DNA from 2 places in the Lactobacillus kullabergensis genome. Region 1 is predicted to be linked to the other one. Evidence: riboswitches for the same ligand, from Rfam matches in the RefSeq annotation. Region 1 holds a riboswitch; the other holds the start of a gene.
The links. Region 1 has a riboswitch for lysine ahead of lysA (diaminopimelate decarboxylase). Riboswitches for the same ligand answer to the same signal wherever they lie in the genome.
Positions count from the first base shown of each region.

Region 2: another riboswitch for lysine. It lies ahead of DKL58_RS00785 (ABC transporter substrate-binding protein/permease); the one in region 1 lies ahead of lysA (diaminopimelate decarboxylase).

Region 1 is NZ_CP029477.1:1,908,700-1,916,946, reverse strand. Features, by position in the region: gene dapF (diaminopimelate epimerase) at 1-362, opposite strand, end outside; gene DKL58_RS09010 (aspartate kinase) at 380-1,732, opposite strand; lysine riboswitch at 2,014-2,192, shown strand; gene lysA (diaminopimelate decarboxylase) at 2,277-3,590, shown strand; gene dapD (2,3,4,5-tetrahydropyridine-2,6-dicarboxylate N-acetyltransferase) at 3,600-4,310, shown strand; gene DKL58_RS08995 (N-acetyldiaminopimelate deacetylase) at 4,315-5,454, shown strand; gene dapA (4-hydroxy-tetrahydrodipicolinate synthase) at 5,473-6,393, shown strand; gene dapB (4-hydroxy-tetrahydrodipicolinate reductase) at 6,395-7,153, shown strand; gene DKL58_RS08980 (aminotransferase class I/II-fold pyridoxal phosphate-dependent enzyme) at 7,172-8,247, shown strand, end outside.
Region 2 is NZ_CP029477.1:161,481-169,727, forward strand. Features, by position in the region: gene DKL58_RS00760 (replication-associated recombination protein A) at 1-1,212, shown strand, start outside; gene DKL58_RS00765 (hypothetical protein) at 1,361-1,672, opposite strand; gene DKL58_RS00770 (hypothetical protein) at 2,053-2,424, shown strand; gene DKL58_RS00775 (alpha/beta fold hydrolase) at 2,691-3,608, shown strand; gene DKL58_RS00780 (amino acid ABC transporter ATP-binding protein) at 3,672-4,421, opposite strand; gene DKL58_RS00785 (ABC transporter substrate-binding protein/permease) at 4,421-6,046, opposite strand; lysine riboswitch at 6,155-6,331, opposite strand; gene DKL58_RS00790 (DNA-3-methyladenine glycosylase) at 6,461-7,093, opposite strand; gene DKL58_RS00795 (DUF488 domain-containing protein) at 7,138-7,497, shown strand; gene DKL58_RS00800 (TerC family protein) at 7,492-8,247, opposite strand, start outside.

The sequences.
Region 1 (8,247 bases):
ACGTTTTGAGCCCAGTCCGGCTGACAACTGACACGCAAATCGCTTTGCATTGTTTCGACTTTGAAAGATTGCTTGTGAAATTTTTGCGCTAGATAACGGCCCACAGTCCGTAAGCCATTGCCACACATGGAAGCAAAAGAACCGTCAGCATTAATGACCTGCATTTTGCCTATGGCTTGTGAGTGCTGCGAATTGCTGACTACTAACAAGCCATCAGCTCCGTTTAATAATCCTGTGGCGGAGTTAGTTATTTGTTGGGCCAAATTAACTAATTCATTTTTAGTTAAAGGGTTTTGCAATTGGGTTTGATCTAGTAGAAAAAACGTATTCTGTGAACCGTGAACTTTTTGTAGTTGTACCATAAAAATTGCTCCTTAAATTAATTAAAAAACTTATGATAGATTTCTTTAACGGCAGCTGCTGCGTCTGCTTTTTTAGTACCCAGCATAATTGAGATCCTTGAAGCACCTTGGTTAATCATATGAATTGCAATATGCTTTTGTGCCAAAGGCAGCGTGATATTCTTCATTACCCCAATTTTGTTTTTCATTCCTTCTCCTACAACCATGATAATGGCATAGTCATCAATCCACTCTAATTGATCAGGATTAAGTGCCTGTTGAATTTCAAGACACATTTGCTGGCGGATTTGTTCATTAAATTGGCGTTTGTCAAAAATCACAGTTAAATCGTCAATTCCTGAAGGCATGTGTTCATAAGATATATTAAATTTATAAAAAATTTGTAGTAATTTAAGAGTAAAACCGACCTGTTTATTTAGCAAGTATTTATGTAAATATAATGCGGCAAAATGACCAGAACTAGCTACTCCTGTAATTGTACTTTGAGGCTGAAAATTATTTTCAGGTACGATCATTGTCCCCGGCAAATCTGGATGATTGGTATTTTTGACATTAATTGGTATTTGCCCTTCAATTGCAGGAATAATCGCTTCATCGTGAAAAACTGAAAAGCCTGCATATGACAGTTCCCGTAACTCGCGGTAGGTCATAATCTTAACGGCATGGGGATGAGCAATTATTCTAGGATCAGCAGCGTAAATAGCATCGACATCAGTGAAATTTTCATAAAGGTCAGCGTCAAGTCCCCGTGCCCAAATTGCTCCGGTAATATCAGAACCACCACGAGAAAAAGTAGCAATTAAACCGTCTTGAGTAATACCGTAAAAGCCGGGAACAATTAATAAGTCTGAAGTTTGAGCCCATTTTTGCAAATTGCTGTAGGTTTCCGGCAAAACCTCGGTGTCACTGGGATTATCAGTCACTATAAAGCCAGATTCCTTTGGGTCTAAGAAACGAGCCGGTATATGTAGACTTTGCAAAATTAAAGTCAGAAGCTGTGCATTTAGTTTTTCCCCATGCGCTTTAAAGCCTGCCATTAAAAAATCTTTACTTGGATAAGAAACTTGAGGCAGATTATATAATTCCTGCAATAGAGGCTTTAATAATTGTTCGGGTATTTTAAAATAAGCGGCAATGTCATGATACCTTGACCAAATTTTTGAAACAGTTTCACTATAATTTTGTTTATTAATTGTTTCCCGGGCATATTTTATTAATAAATCTGTTACTTTAGTGTCATTTTTATATCTTTTTCCTGGCGCTGACGTAACTACGATTTTACGAGCCGGATCAGCATTAATAATTTTTAAAACTTTTTGAAATTGTTCACCGTCCGCTAGAGAACTACCACCAAATTTTACAATTTTCATGTTAATACCTTTCACAATTAAATTTAATTTAAGTAATTAGTATTGGATTTTAACATTAAAATTTTAATCTTCAACCGAAAAAGAAAGTTGCTAATTAATAACGCTATTATTTTTCTTAAGAAAACTTTGGTAAAAATACTCTCGATAAATGCCGGTATTAATAGCATTTGTTATAACTTTAAAAAAATCAATTGTAAAAAATAATTTTGCGGATTTGAAAATCAAAAAATATTTACCAGCAAAAATGGTTGACAATCATATTAATTAATAATAATATTTTAATAAATCGAAGAGGTTGCAACCAACAAAAGTAGCTGGTGGAGTTTCTGCAAAAACTAAGAAGCCAGTCAAAGGGGCGGTTGCCGAAGCGTTAGTTATTGCGGTAATTAATTAGCTGGGACGTAATCTAACAGGTTACGGACTGTCGCAATTTTATATTCGCGGAGCGCTATCGACAAAATTGATACCAGATAATAACTTGAAGGTCTCTTTTGTTAGGCACAACAAAAGAGCCTTTTTTATTTAACAAAAGGGAGAGACTTAAATGGCTGCTAATGATTATTACCAGACTAACGCTCAAGGTCACTTGGCAATTGGTGGAGTAGATGCATTGAAATTGGCAAAAGAATTTGGTACTCCATTAGTTGTTTATGACGTACAAAAAATCAAACAGCAATTTCAGGCTTTCCAAAAGGCATTCGCAGAAGAAAGTGTAAATTATGCAATTAGTTATGCCAGTAAGGCTTTTGCTACAATTGCGATTTATCAGGTAATTAATGAACTTGGCGGACATGTTGATGTTGTTTCTGGCGGCGAATTGTATACAGCCTTAAAAGCAGGATTTCCGGCAGAAAAAATCAGTTTTCATGGTAATAATAAGACAGCAGATGAGTTATTAATGGCTGTGCAAAACCATGTCGGTGTCATTGTTTTAGATAATTTTTATGAAATTAAGTTGCTGACGCAAATTTTGCAAAAAACAAATGCTCAAGTGCAAGTAATGCTGAGGCTAACTCCAGGGGTCTCAGCACATACTCACGAGTATGATCAAACTGGTCAAGAGGACAGTAAATTTGGTTTTGATATTAGATCAGGCCAAGCCGAGCAGGCATTTTTAGAGGTAAAAGCTAATAAACAGATGGACTTGATTGGCTTGCATGCACATATCGGTTCACAAATTTTGGCAACAGCGGGTTTTAAGCTGGAAGTTGAAAAACTTATGCAACTGGTCAATAACTGGAAACAAAAATATGATTACCAGCCTCAAGTCTTAAATTTAGGTGGCGGGTTTGGCATTAGATATACCAAGCAGGACAAAGTTTTGACTGCGCAAACTTTTATCAGTCAAATAGTGCAGACAGTTAAAAAATGCATACAAGAAAGTCACTTAAAAATGCCGGCTATCTGGATAGAACCGGGTCGTTCAATTGTAGGAGAGGCTGGTTATAGCTTATATACAGTTGGTGCACGCAAAGAAGTACCGGGACTATTGCCTTACGTTACAGTAGATGGTGGTATGGGAGATAATATCAGACCGGCACTTTATCAAGCACAATATGAGGCATTATTAGCAGAAAATCCTCATGCAGAGCCTGAAGAAACTGTCAGACTGGCAGGGCGCTATTGTGAATCAGGCGATATTCTTATTAACGAACTGGCACTGCCTCAAAGTAAACCAGGTGATGTAATTGCAGTTCTGGCAACTGGAGCTTATGGCTATAGTATGGCTTCAAATTACAACCGTGTTCCACGGCCAGCCGTTGTATTTGCAGAAAATGGTCAAGCACAAGTAGTAGTTACACGTGAAACTTATGCGGATCTAATTAGCCATGATCGCTTTTATCAAACGAAAGGATAATTAATAAATATGAAAAAAATGTCGGCTGCTGAAATCATTGATTTCATTGCTAATTCAACCAAAAAAACACCAGTTAAAGTATATGTCAAAGGTGAAATGGCTAAATTGGACTGGCCTGAAGATTGCAAAATTTTTAATGAAACTCACACCGGTGTCGTTTTTGGAGATTGGCAAGTCTTGGAACCTTTTTTAGAAAAAAACGCCAAGAAGATAACATATTATCAAGTGGAAAATGTCAGTCGTAATTCTGCCATTCCATTATTGGATTTAAAAAATATTTCCGCCAGAATTGAACCGGGTGCGCTTATCCGTGAAAACGTTGAGATAGGGAAAAATGCTGTAATCATGATGGGTGCAGTCATTAATATTGGTGCGGAAATTGGTGAAAATGCCATGATTGATATGAATGCTGTTTTGGGCGGTAGAGCAATCATTGGTGCTAACAGCCATGTAGGAGCGGGTGCCGTAATTGCCGGAGTTGTCGAACCGGCTTCAGCACAACCTGTGAAAATTGGCAAAAACGTTTTGATTGGTGCTAATGCCGTGGTTTTAGAAGGAGTCCAAGTTGGCGACCATGCGGTAGTAGCCGCCGGGGCGGTAGTAACAAAAGATGTGCCTGCGAACAGCGTCGTTGCCGGAGTGCCGGCAAAAGTTGTTAAAATGCGTGATCAAAAAACTGCCTCTAAGACAGGAATTGAACAGGGATTAAGAAAGCTGTGAATTAATGTTAACTTCTGAGCAACTTGTTAAAATCCGCCGCGATTTACATCAAATCCCTGAATTAGCCTTGCATGAACACCAAACACAAAAATATTTATTACAGATTATTGGCAATTTTACTCAAAAATATATTGAAGTTCGCACATGCCCTGAGCTGCCCACAGCAATATTGGTCAGGGTTAAGGGAAGCAAACCGCAAAAAACAATCGGTTATCGTGCAGATATTGATGGCTTACCGATCGAAGAAAAAACGGCTTTGCCATTTGCTTCTCAAACTCAAGGTCAAATGCATGCCTGTGGTCACGATATCCATATGACGGTGGCTCTAGGAATTTTGGCTTATTTTTGTGATCACCAACCCCTGGATAATTTACTTTTCTTTTTCCAGCCGGCTGAAGAAAGTGAAAGTGGCGGCAAAAAAGCCTATGAAGCTGGAATTTTCTCTGGTAAATGGCGCCCCGACGAATTCTTTGCCTTGCACGTTACTCCTGATTTGCCTACTGGCACAATTGGCTGCCGTTTAGGAACATTATTTGCGGGAACAACTGAAATCAATATTGATTTGTACGGTAAGGATGGGCATGCCGCATATCCGCAACAAGCTAATGATATGGTAGTAGCTGCAGCTGCTTTAATAGAACAAATTCAGACAATTATATCTCGCAGTATTGATCCCATTGCAAGCGGAGTTATTACAATAGGAAAGATCAGGGCTGGAACAGTTAGAAATGCGATTGTCGGCCATGCTCATCTTGAAGGAACTATTCGCGGACTAACCCAAAAAATGATTGAAAGAATCGATCAACGACTGCGGGATGTGACTCAGGGAATAGCGCAAAGTTTTAATGCTAAGGTTGATTTGCAGCTTAATCAGGGTGGTTATTGGCCAGTTGAAAATGATCCGCAAATTACAGCAGAATTCATTAATTATATGAAGGAAAATCCTCAAATTGATTACCAAGAGATGCAGCCGGCTATGACAGGAGAAGACTTTGGCTACTTGCTGGCACAAATTCCCGGTACCATGTTCTGGCTGGGCGTGAACGATAATTCTCAACTCCATTCTGCAACATTTAACCCACACGAAGATGCAATAGTAATAGGAATTAAAGCAATGGTAGGTTTTTTATTGAGTCATATGTAACTCAAAAGGAGAGAAAGCATGACTAATTTTGACAAGGCAGATTTAATGACTGCGATAATTACGCCCTTTAATAAAGAAGGAAAAGTTGACTATCCTGGTCTGAAAGAATTAGCAGAACATTTAATTAATACAGGCAGCAATGGTTTTGTCATTGGCGGTACGACTGGGGAAACGGCAACCATGACTCATGATGAAAAAATAGAACTATATACTAAGTTTGCTCAAATAATTGCAGGACGAGTACCTGTAATTGCGGGCACAGGCAGTAATAATACTGCACAAACTGTTGCGTTTACCCAGGAAGTAGGACAAATTCCCGGCATTGATATGGCTTTGGTAGTAGCGCCATACTATAACAAGCCGAATCAAAGAGGAATTACAGCTCACTTTGAAACAGTGGCAGCAAATTCTCCCGTACCAATTATCATTTATAATATTCCAGGACGAACAGGAATTAAGATTAGTAAAGAAACCTTGGTTGACCTCTCTCATAATCCTAAAATTGCTGGCGTTAAGCAATGTACTGATTTAGAAGACTTAGAATATATTGTTGAACACGCAGCAAGTGACTTTTTAGTGTATACAGGCGAAGACTTGCAGTCTTTAACTGCTAAAGTTTTAGGGGCAAAAGGAGTGATTTCGGTAGCTTCTCATGTTTATGGCTCGGCCATGCGTGAAATGTATGATGATTTAGATCAGGGTCAAGTAGCTGCAGCAGGGAAATTGCAAAGACGACTAATGCCGAAGATGCAAGCCTTATTCATGTATCCTTCCCCGTCGCCAGTTAAAGCCGTCTTAAATGCACAAGGGCTGCCAGCTGGTGGTTGCCGCCTGCCTATTGTGGACTTAAATGAAGCAGAAAAGCGGCAATTAGCTGTTCATTTAGGTTTAGCTGAATCGGCTTTATTGCATAAACTGCCGTTAGAACTAGGAGTATAATATGAAAAAAATTTTGGTAGCTGGAGCTACAGGATCTATGGGTAAGCAAACTGTCCAGTTGGTAGAAAAATTACCTGATTGTCAATTGGTAGCAGTTTTGGCACCAACGGCATCTAAAAGTGCAGAATTTGGAGCTTCAGTTAAAAGCTTTGATAATTTGGCTGCTGTCAATATTGCTACCGATATTTGGATTGATTTTACCACCCCACAAGCAGTTTATGAAAATACTAAATTTGCTTTAAAGCACCATATGCATCCCATTGTGGGAACAAGTGGTTTAACCCCAGATCAAACAAAAAAGCTGCAAGCAATTGCACAAAAAGAAAAAATTGGTGGCATTATTGCTCCAAATTTTGGTTTGTCAGCTGTCTTATTAATGAAGTTTGCGCAAGAAGCTGCCCGTTATTTTCCTGATGCAGAGGTCATTGAAATGCATCATGCTGATAAAAGGGATGCACCTAGTGCAACGGCAATAGCAACTGCAAAATTAATAGCAGCTAGTCGTAATCCAGAAAATTGTTCCCAAACTGCGAAAGATTCTACAGCTCGCGGTGCTGATTATGATGGCGTCCCTGTTCATTCCGTTCGCTTGCCAGGATACGTAGCTCACGAACAAGTGCTTTTTGGAGGTCCTGGAGAAGCTTTAACAATCAGACAAGATTCATTTTCCCGTTCTTCATTTATGCAGGGCGTGAAAGTGGCCTTGAGTCGGGTAATGGACTTACCAGATTTAGTGGTCGGTTTAGACCAGATTTTATAATTTATAAGGAGAACAAAAATGCCACAATTAGCTACTGATTTAACTTCTATTATTCATACACCATTAGAAAAAATCCCTCCTTCTGGTATACGTGCTTTTGCCCAAAAAGTTGAGGACATTCCAGATTTAATAAAATTAACCTTAGGAGAACCTGATTTAAATACACCTGAACATGTTAAAAAAGCAGCTGCTCAGAGCATTTTAGATAATGATTCACATTACTCTGCTCAAAAAGGAACCCCCAGATTACGCAAAGCCATTAGCAATTTTTTACAGCGCAAGCAAGACTTAACTTATGATCCTGACAGCGAAATTGTAGTCACAGTGGGTGCAACTGAAGCTATAGCCGCAACGATGCTGGCTTTGTTTCAGCCAGGGGATGAAATTATTGTACCGACCCCCTCTTATGCCCTTTATTTCCCATTGATTCAATACACTAAAGCTAGGTTGGTTGCTATCAATACGGCAGGAACCAATTTTGTGTTGACCCCTGAAGATTTAGAAAAGACACTGGATGAGCACCCTCATGCTAAAGCAATTTTACTGAATTATCCTACTAATCCAACTGGCAGGGAATGTCCCAGTTCTGTTTTAGAGCAAATAGCACCAATCATTAAAGAGCATCACCTTTATGTGATTTCTGATGAAATATACAGTGAGCTGACTTATAACTTTAATCACGTATCGATTGCGCATTATTTACCCGATCGTACCCTACTAATTAATGGCTTATCCAAGTCTCATGCGATGACCGGTTACCGTTTGGGTTATGTAACTGGACCAGCCGATCTAATTAGCTTAATTGCAAAAATGCATGCATTCTTAGTTACAGCTCCATCAAATCCGGCACAAGCAGCAGCAGCTGAGGCCTTAGAAAATGGTGATCAGGATCCGGCAGAAGCACGACTAATTTATCAAAAACGGCGTGACTATATTGTTGGTGAATTAAATAATATGGGTTTAGAAACTCATGCCAGTGAGGGTGCATTTTATGTTTTTGCTAAAATACCGGCAAGTTATGGTAAGGATGATGAAGCCTTCGCACTGGATTTGGCTCATAAAGCCAAAGTTGGTGGCACTCCGGGTAATGCTTT
Region 2 (8,247 bases), 270 kb from region 1:
GGGAAAATATTGCGGGAAATCATTGATAATGACCAGGTTTCCTCAATGATTTTTTGGGGACCACCGGGAGTCGGTAAAACGACTTTGGCTGAAATAATTGCCCGGCAGAGTCAAGCGAGCTTTTTTAATTTTAGTGCGGTTGACAGCAGCATTACTAAAATTCGCAAAATTATGAAGCAGGCTGAAGCAGAACACGAAGTGGGGCAAAAAACGCTGGTATTTGTAGATGAAATCCATCGCTTTAATAAAGCACAACAAGATGCTTTTTTACCCTATGTTGAACGTGGCAGCATCACGTTAATTGGCGCCACGACCGAAAATCCTTCCTTTGAAGTTAACTCGGCGCTGCTTTCACGCTGCAAGGTTTTTGTCTTAAAACCGCTTGAAGTCAAAGATATTATCAAGTTATTGCAAAATGCTTTGCGCAACCCTAACGGTTTTGGCAAGTTAACCGTCAAAATCAGTGAGCAGGAGATTAAAGCCATTGCAAAATTTGCCAACGGTGACGCCAGAACAGCTTTAAACACGCTGGAGATGGCAGTTTTAAACGGTCATAAAACTGGCAATACGATTGCTGTGACTATGGATAGTCTGGGACAATTAATCACGCAAAAGTCAGTCTTGTATGATAAAGACGGGGAAGAACACTACAATATTATTTCTGCTTTACATAAATCAATGCGTAACAGCGATGTAGATGCAGCAATCTATTGGTTGTCGCGGATGCTTGAAGGGGGAGAAGATCCGCTTTATATTGCACGCAGACTAGTACGCTTTGCCAGTGAAGACATTGGCTTGGCTGATACTAATGCACTAAATGTGGCGGTCAACGTCTTTCAGGCTTGTCAATTTATAGGGATGCCGGAATGTGATGTGCATTTGACAGAAGCTGTGATTTATCTGTCGCTTGCTCCGAAATCAAACGCAGTTTATAAAGCTAGATTAGCCGCTGAAGAAGATGTTAAGAAGACTATTGATGAACCAGTACCTTTGCAAATTCGCAATGCCCCGACTAAGTTAATGAAAAATTTGGGCTATGGTAAAGGTTACCAGCTCGCACATTATGCTAAAGACAAGTTAACGACAATGAAAACTATGCCACCGAGTTTAGAGGGACATGAATATTATTTGCCAACCTCGCAGGGTCATGAAGACCGCTTTAAAAAGAGATTGGAGCAGATTAAAGAATGGCACAGAGAACACGATGATTAGCGCGCAGCTTTTAAAGTCTAACCTCATTAGTTTTAATTACCGGGACACTGCTATTTGAGCATTAACTAAAAAGCGGGCAAATCACAATTTAAGTGGTTTGCCTGTTTTCGTGCTCTTTCTTTTTTGTGGCGATATTTATTTAAACTAATTATTTAACGAAAAGCATGTTGCCTGAAGCCCACATAATGTAAAAAAATAGAATAACACTAATTATTAGAGCTAATAGCCAACCTAAAACCAAACTTATAATAAAGGTAATATGTTTGTGTTGAAAAAATGTTGTCAATACTTCCGCCAAAGCTGATAGTAGAAGACCTAAGGCGCCAACGCTTAAATCAACAGATTTGAAAAACGGTAAGATTAAAACCAATAAGAATGCGCCTAATACAATAAACCATAAATATTTATAGCCATGATCTATTAGCAGTTGTTCTTTCATCGTAGTCTGGTTTTTGAACATTATTAATAGCTCCAATCATGATATTGCCAAGATTTATTATGCACAAAGCAATATTAAATTTTTCACAGATACCAACTTTTCTATGTCTCTCTGAATTTTTTTTCAGATAAAAAAGCAGTTTTAATTTAACTTAAAATTTCAGTTATACCTATGATAATAATAACTTATAGGTTAGTACATAACTATTAAGATGTAAAGCGAGTAATTAAAAATAAATTAAATTTATTGCCAAATATTATAAGAATAAGCGCAGTACTTATTATTTTTTATGATTTAATCGTAATTACTGATTATACTGTTGATTAAAATTATATTTCATTTATAATTATATAATAATTAAAATAATTTAAAAAAGAAAGATTATAGGAAATGAGATGAAAATGAAATTAGCAAGAGCTGGTTTACTATTGTTGTGTCCATTTGGAATGGCGCTTTTTTTCTCCGATAAGCCGAATTTTAACTTAATATGGTCAATTAGTGCGTTCATCATGACAATAATTGCTACAGCTTGGTTTGAAGTAAAAGAAGATACATTTATTGACCAAGTCGAAAATGATTTAATTTACTGTTTGGCATTACAAGGCGTACCTATTAGTTTTGAAACTTTATATTTGTTGAATATGACAGATGAGAAAGAAGACCACCCGTTATTGATACTCTTGATTATTGTCTTAAATTTAATCTGTGTGTTCTTACTTGACTATTTAATCAATCGAGTTAAATTTTACAAAGTTGAAGATAAAAATGATTAGAATTTAACATGATTTGAGTACCAGGCTATTAAAATGCTTGGTACTTTTTTCTAGCGTAAAGTTCGTCAGACTTTTGATATATACTGTTTCCTCAGGTCGCTCTTCAGATAGCTTTTTCTTTAGTTTAGAGTAGACTCTTTTGATAAAAATTACTTCAGTCTTGTAAATATAATTTGCAATTTACAAAGCAGAGACATTAATAATATACTTAAATAAAGTAGCAGTGTATGCATAATAACAAGTGATTATATGAATATAGGCAAAAAATGAGTAGCACATCAGTAATAGAAAACGTCATAATTAACGGCACTAAACTTTATTTTTCAATTAGTTCAAAGCAAGGCCGGAGACCAATCATTTTATATTTGCACGGTGGACCGGGAGATGCCTGCATTCCTTTGACTAAAAAGTTTAATAGTGAACTAGAAGATCACTTTATCTTTGTCAATCTGGAACAAAGAGGCAGCGGTCTGTCGTATTACAAATTCTCACCTGAAGAAAACTTATCTATTAATACCATGGTGGAAGATATTCATCAGTTTGTGCTTTATTTATTAAAACGGTTAAAACAAGATAAATTGATTATCATGGGTCATTCTTGGGGTACGGTTTTAGGACTCTATTTTATTCAAATGTATCCAGACCTGGTTACGCAATATATCGGAATTGGTCAAGTAGTTAATATGAAAAGGAATATTGACTTACAAAAAGCTTTTTTACGAACAAAAATGAAAAATACTGCCAAACTTGATCAACTTAATTTTGTACACGAACCAACTAAAGCCAGCCTGAAATTAACTAAAATGATTGTGGCTTATGGCGGCTCAATCTATGGCGCTAAAAACTACCGTAAATTAATTTGGCCGTTTATATCGGCTAAAGATTATTCTTTTAAAGACTTAATTCATCGTTTGCAGGGCTCGAAGCAGTCAATTCAATATTTCTGGGAAGAACTGATGGACGTTAATTTTGAAAATATCGTGCATTTTGCCATTCCCATTACTTTCTGTGAGGGCAGGCATGACCACCATGTGTCCTCGCAGTTAACTGCAGAATATGCTGCTAAAATTACTAGTCCGTGCAAATTGATTTGGTTTGACCATTCTGGTCATTTCCCGCAGTGGGAGGAGCCAACTAAATTTAATCAGGAAATTATTATGCTTTTAGATTCACAAGCAAACTAAAAACTGGCAATTCACATTATTAACAAGGTGAGTTTACCAGTTTTTTTGTTTAATTAGACTTTATTAGTTATTCTGAAAATTACTTAAAAACTTCGCGGTTTTTTCATTTTGCGGGTGATTGAATAATTGATCAGGTTTACCTTGTTCAGTAATTATTCCATCGCTAATGAAAAACATTTGATCAGAAATTTCTTTAGCAAATGCCATTTCGTGCGTTACGATAATCATCGTTAAACCTGTAGTGGCCAGGTTCTTCATAACGCTTAAAACTTCACCGACCATTTCTGGATCCAAAGCACTAGTAGGCTCATCAAATAACAGAATTTCAGGATCCATGCAGATAGCGCGGGCAATCGCAACCCGTTGTTGTTGTCCACCTGAAAGTTGGCTGGGACGAGCATTAACGTATTGCTCCATACCTACTTTTTTCAGATTAGCAAGTGCAATTTTACGCGCCTCGTCTTTTGACCGTTTCAATACTAATTCTTGACCTATCATACAATTAGCTAAAACGTTCTTATTTTCAAACAAGTCAAATTGTTGGAAAACCATGCCGACTTTGGCACGATAAATATTGCGATTGTAGTTTGGTGCCAAAACATTTTCACCATGAAAATCAACTTCACCAGCAGTAGGTTCTTCAAGCAGGTTGATACAGCGCAAAGTAGTTGATTTACCGCCACCTGAAGGACCGATAATGGTGGCAATTTCACCTTTATTAATGTCAAAAGAGATATCTTTTAACACTTGGTGTTCACCAAATGTTTTCTTGATGTGCTTTAAACTTAAAATAGTTTCGTTTGATTCAGTCATTAGTTCTTAGCCTCCATGTCTTTTGGTGTGCCAACTTGAACTTGGTTTGCCATTAAGTTGTAATTCTTGCTTCCTTGGAGGTGTTTTTCAATTAAATTGAAAATTCTCGTAATGGTAAAGGTCAAGATGAGGTAGATAGCAGAAATTGTCAAATAAGTTGGGAAGAACTTAAATGTCTGACTCGCAATCGTTGAACCGACGAAGAACAACTCGGATACTGAGATGATACTCAAAACTGAGGTATCTTTGATGTTAACAATAAATTCGTTAGTAATTGAAGGCAAGCAGTTCTTGATTGCCTGTGGCAAAATAATATGCCACATTCTTTGATTATGAGTCATTCCCAACGCGCTGGCTGCTTCAAATTGACCTTCGGGTGTAGAAATAATTCCTCCCCGAATAATTTCGGCTAAATATGCTCCAGTGTTAATGGAAACAATGATTAGTGCGGCGACCGTTCTGTCAATGTTCAGGTGCCAGAATTGGGCAATACCATAGTAAATAACAGCAGCTTGAACCATCATTGGCGTACCCCGGAAAATTTCAATATAAACTGAAAGCAACCAGTTGACAAACTTGAGCAGCCATCTTTTACCACCGGTTGTTGGTGTAGGAATAGTTCTCACAATACCAACGGCCAATCCAATAAAGAAGCCTGCTATGGTACCTACAGAAGCCAGAAGAAGCGTCATGCCGATACCATTTAAGATCATGCCGCCATATTGGCGCCACATAGATACTAACCAAGGTTCTGACTTAGCCTTTTTACCTTTTTTATCATTATCAGTTTTAGGCTGCTGCTTAACAGCTTCAGTCATTAACCTAACCCTTTTTGCTTGAGGAATAGCAGCTAAAATTTGGTTGACACTCTTGAGCAGCGCCTTGTTAGGTTTGGCAATTCCGATTGAGGTAACAGATTCTTCCTTAGTAGCGTGAAAACCAGCCATTTTGCTGACAGGAATTGACTTAATGTCAGGGTCAACCATCTTAAAGGAAGTTGATTCAGTGTCTTCGGCAACATAGCCGTCAATGGTACCTGAAATTAAACTTTGCCGCATTGCCGCAAAATCACGCATAGCCGGTTGTCTCTTAGCACCTTTTAACTGCTTGATTAAATCATAGTGGAAAGTACCTTGCTGCGCTGTTAATTTGGCACCCTTAAAGTCGGTCAGCTTTTTAGCGTTGGCATATCTGCTGTTAATCTTGGTAATTACCACAAAAGTACTGTTTCTATATGGCTTAGAGAAATTAATGGCCTTTTCACGTTCAGCTGTTGGGCTCATCCCAGCGATAATCAAATCAGCTTTGCCACTGGTCAAAGCGGGGAGTAAACCATCCCATTCGGTCTTAACAACTTCTACTTTTCTATGTAATTTTTGACCAATAATTTTGGCAATTTTAACGTCATAGCCATTGGCGTATTCTTTCGACCCTTCAATTGGCACAGCACCATTGGCATTATTAGTCTGTGTCCAATTGTACGGCTGATAATTAGCTTCCATGGCGACTTTTAGCGTACCATCGTCCTTTTTGGCGTTAACTTCATTTAGACTAAAATTAGCCCCAATGCCCAAACAAGTGAATAAGGCAACTAAGGTAGCCAACCACTTAAATCTTGACTTCATTTTGAAAACCTCCACAAAATATGTTTCAAATAAAGCCAATACAATAAAAGCGTAAATAAAAACCTCGCTGTTACACAAAACAACGAGGTTATAATCTATTTTTTAAACAAATCATATAGCGCTCCCCGGGGACTAACCGGGACAGTCTGCAAAATATTCTCTTGCAGCCCAACAAGAAGATTGAAACGAACAACATTCTTGTTTCGGCGGTAATTCTTACGCTAATCTTCAAAGTGTTCGCTCACTCAGATTAGTTTCGTAACGACCGCGACCTCTATTGCATTGGAAATTATTTAACTTAGAAAAATAATAGGCTATTAAGAGTAACTTGTCAATAATTTTATTTAAAAAATATTTTATAATTATCTCATTTATTATCTTTTACTATTTTAAAAGGGCACGGTGATCCTGCTCTCACTGCCAGCCATTATCCTTTTGATAAGCACTTTTTTTCATTCTGGAAACATAGGGATTACCTGCTGTATAATAACGTAATTTTTTATTGGCCCATTCTAATTCGGATTGACTCACGCCAATTCTGGCACTGGTTTTAATTTCCTTAGCCCACTTTTTATGATTATCATCTAAATCAATTTTAAATGGAGAGTCAGATAAGAGGTGTAAATTCCACTTTTTACTGTGAATACCAAAAGCCTGCATCATTTTCGCAGGACCATTAGTTAAAAGCACCCCATTTTTGCCGGCACGATTTTTAATCATCTGCTCTATGCCCCAGACTGGTTCGATGGCTCTAATTAAAACTCCTTGCGGCTCATTATATTCTTGTGTTGCGACATCGAAAAAGAAATACTGTCTTTGGGCGTAAATGTAGATAGTTCCACCTTTACGATAAAGGCCCTCATTAGCCGGGCTGCGATGACCGCCATAAGAATGTGCTGCCCGGTCTTTAACGCCTAAGTAAGCTTCAGCCTCTACAATATAGCCACCCATTATATTCTGGCCATCATTATATGTTAATGGTCTGCCAATCAAATCTTTAGTAATGGCAGCAGTTGATTTATTAGAGAAATAAGTTGAATAATTCATTTTTTCTTCCGTGTAGTAAACTTAAACTAAAAGGAGATATTACAATGACAAAGATAAAATTAGTACGCATTTACGAACATGAGCAGCCTGCTGGCTACCGCATTTTAGTTGATCGTCTGTGGCCACGAGGCAAAAGCAAAAAAGATGCTAATTTGGATGAGTGGGTCAAAGAAATTGGTCCCAGCACCGAATTGCGTAAGTGGTTCAATCACGATGATACTAAATATCCTGAGTTTAGGCAAAAGTACGTTGCTGAATTAGAACACAATCCTGTGACTGCCAATTTTGTCGCTCAGGTTAAAGCTGAGCTTGCAAAACAAGATGTCCTTTTTCTTTATGGTGCAAAGAATAAAGAGCACAACCAGGCAGTTGTGCTCAAAGAATACGTTGAACAAAGATTATAGTTTCCGTCTTTTCTTTTTTGCTCGTATAAAATGAAAAGCAATAGTTAAGAGAAGAATACCGAACACAATAAAGGCAAAAGTTGTATTAGGCAGTTCGTAATGTAGCGGTGGTAAAGACAATAAAAGTTTAAGAGCAATGATAGCAATTAAAACGTAAGCCATCGGTTGCAGTTCAGGAATAATGTCCATCAATTTGATTATGATTTCGGCAACACCGCGCATACATAAGATACCAATCATGCCACCAATTAATACTACTACCGGATTATTGGAAACCGCTAGGGCAGCTAAAACTGAATCAATTGAAAATACGATATCCATTGCTTCAATTGAAATAACGGTCCGCCAGAAAAGCGACAAAAAATGTTTGCCCTTTTTGGAAGCATGGTTGGGACTTTTTTCAGTTGTAATTTTTGTGTTGACTGCTCTTTTTTGGGGATGCTTTTGCTCGTAAAAAAACTTGAACGATAAATAGAAAAGATAGAGACTTCCTGCTAATTTAATTTCCCAAAAATTGATCAGATAAGTACCAATGCCAATCACAATGAAGCGAAAAATGTATGCGCCCCAAAGACCATAGAATAATGACTTTTCCTGTTGTTTCTTGTCAGGCAAAATCTTGGTTTGAGCTGCCAAAACAACTGCATTATCAACAGAAAGCAAGCATTCCATTAGAATCAGGGTTAAGATGACGAGCCAATCTTTGCCACTGGTCAGTACGTGAATCCAATTACTTCCACTGAAAAAGGG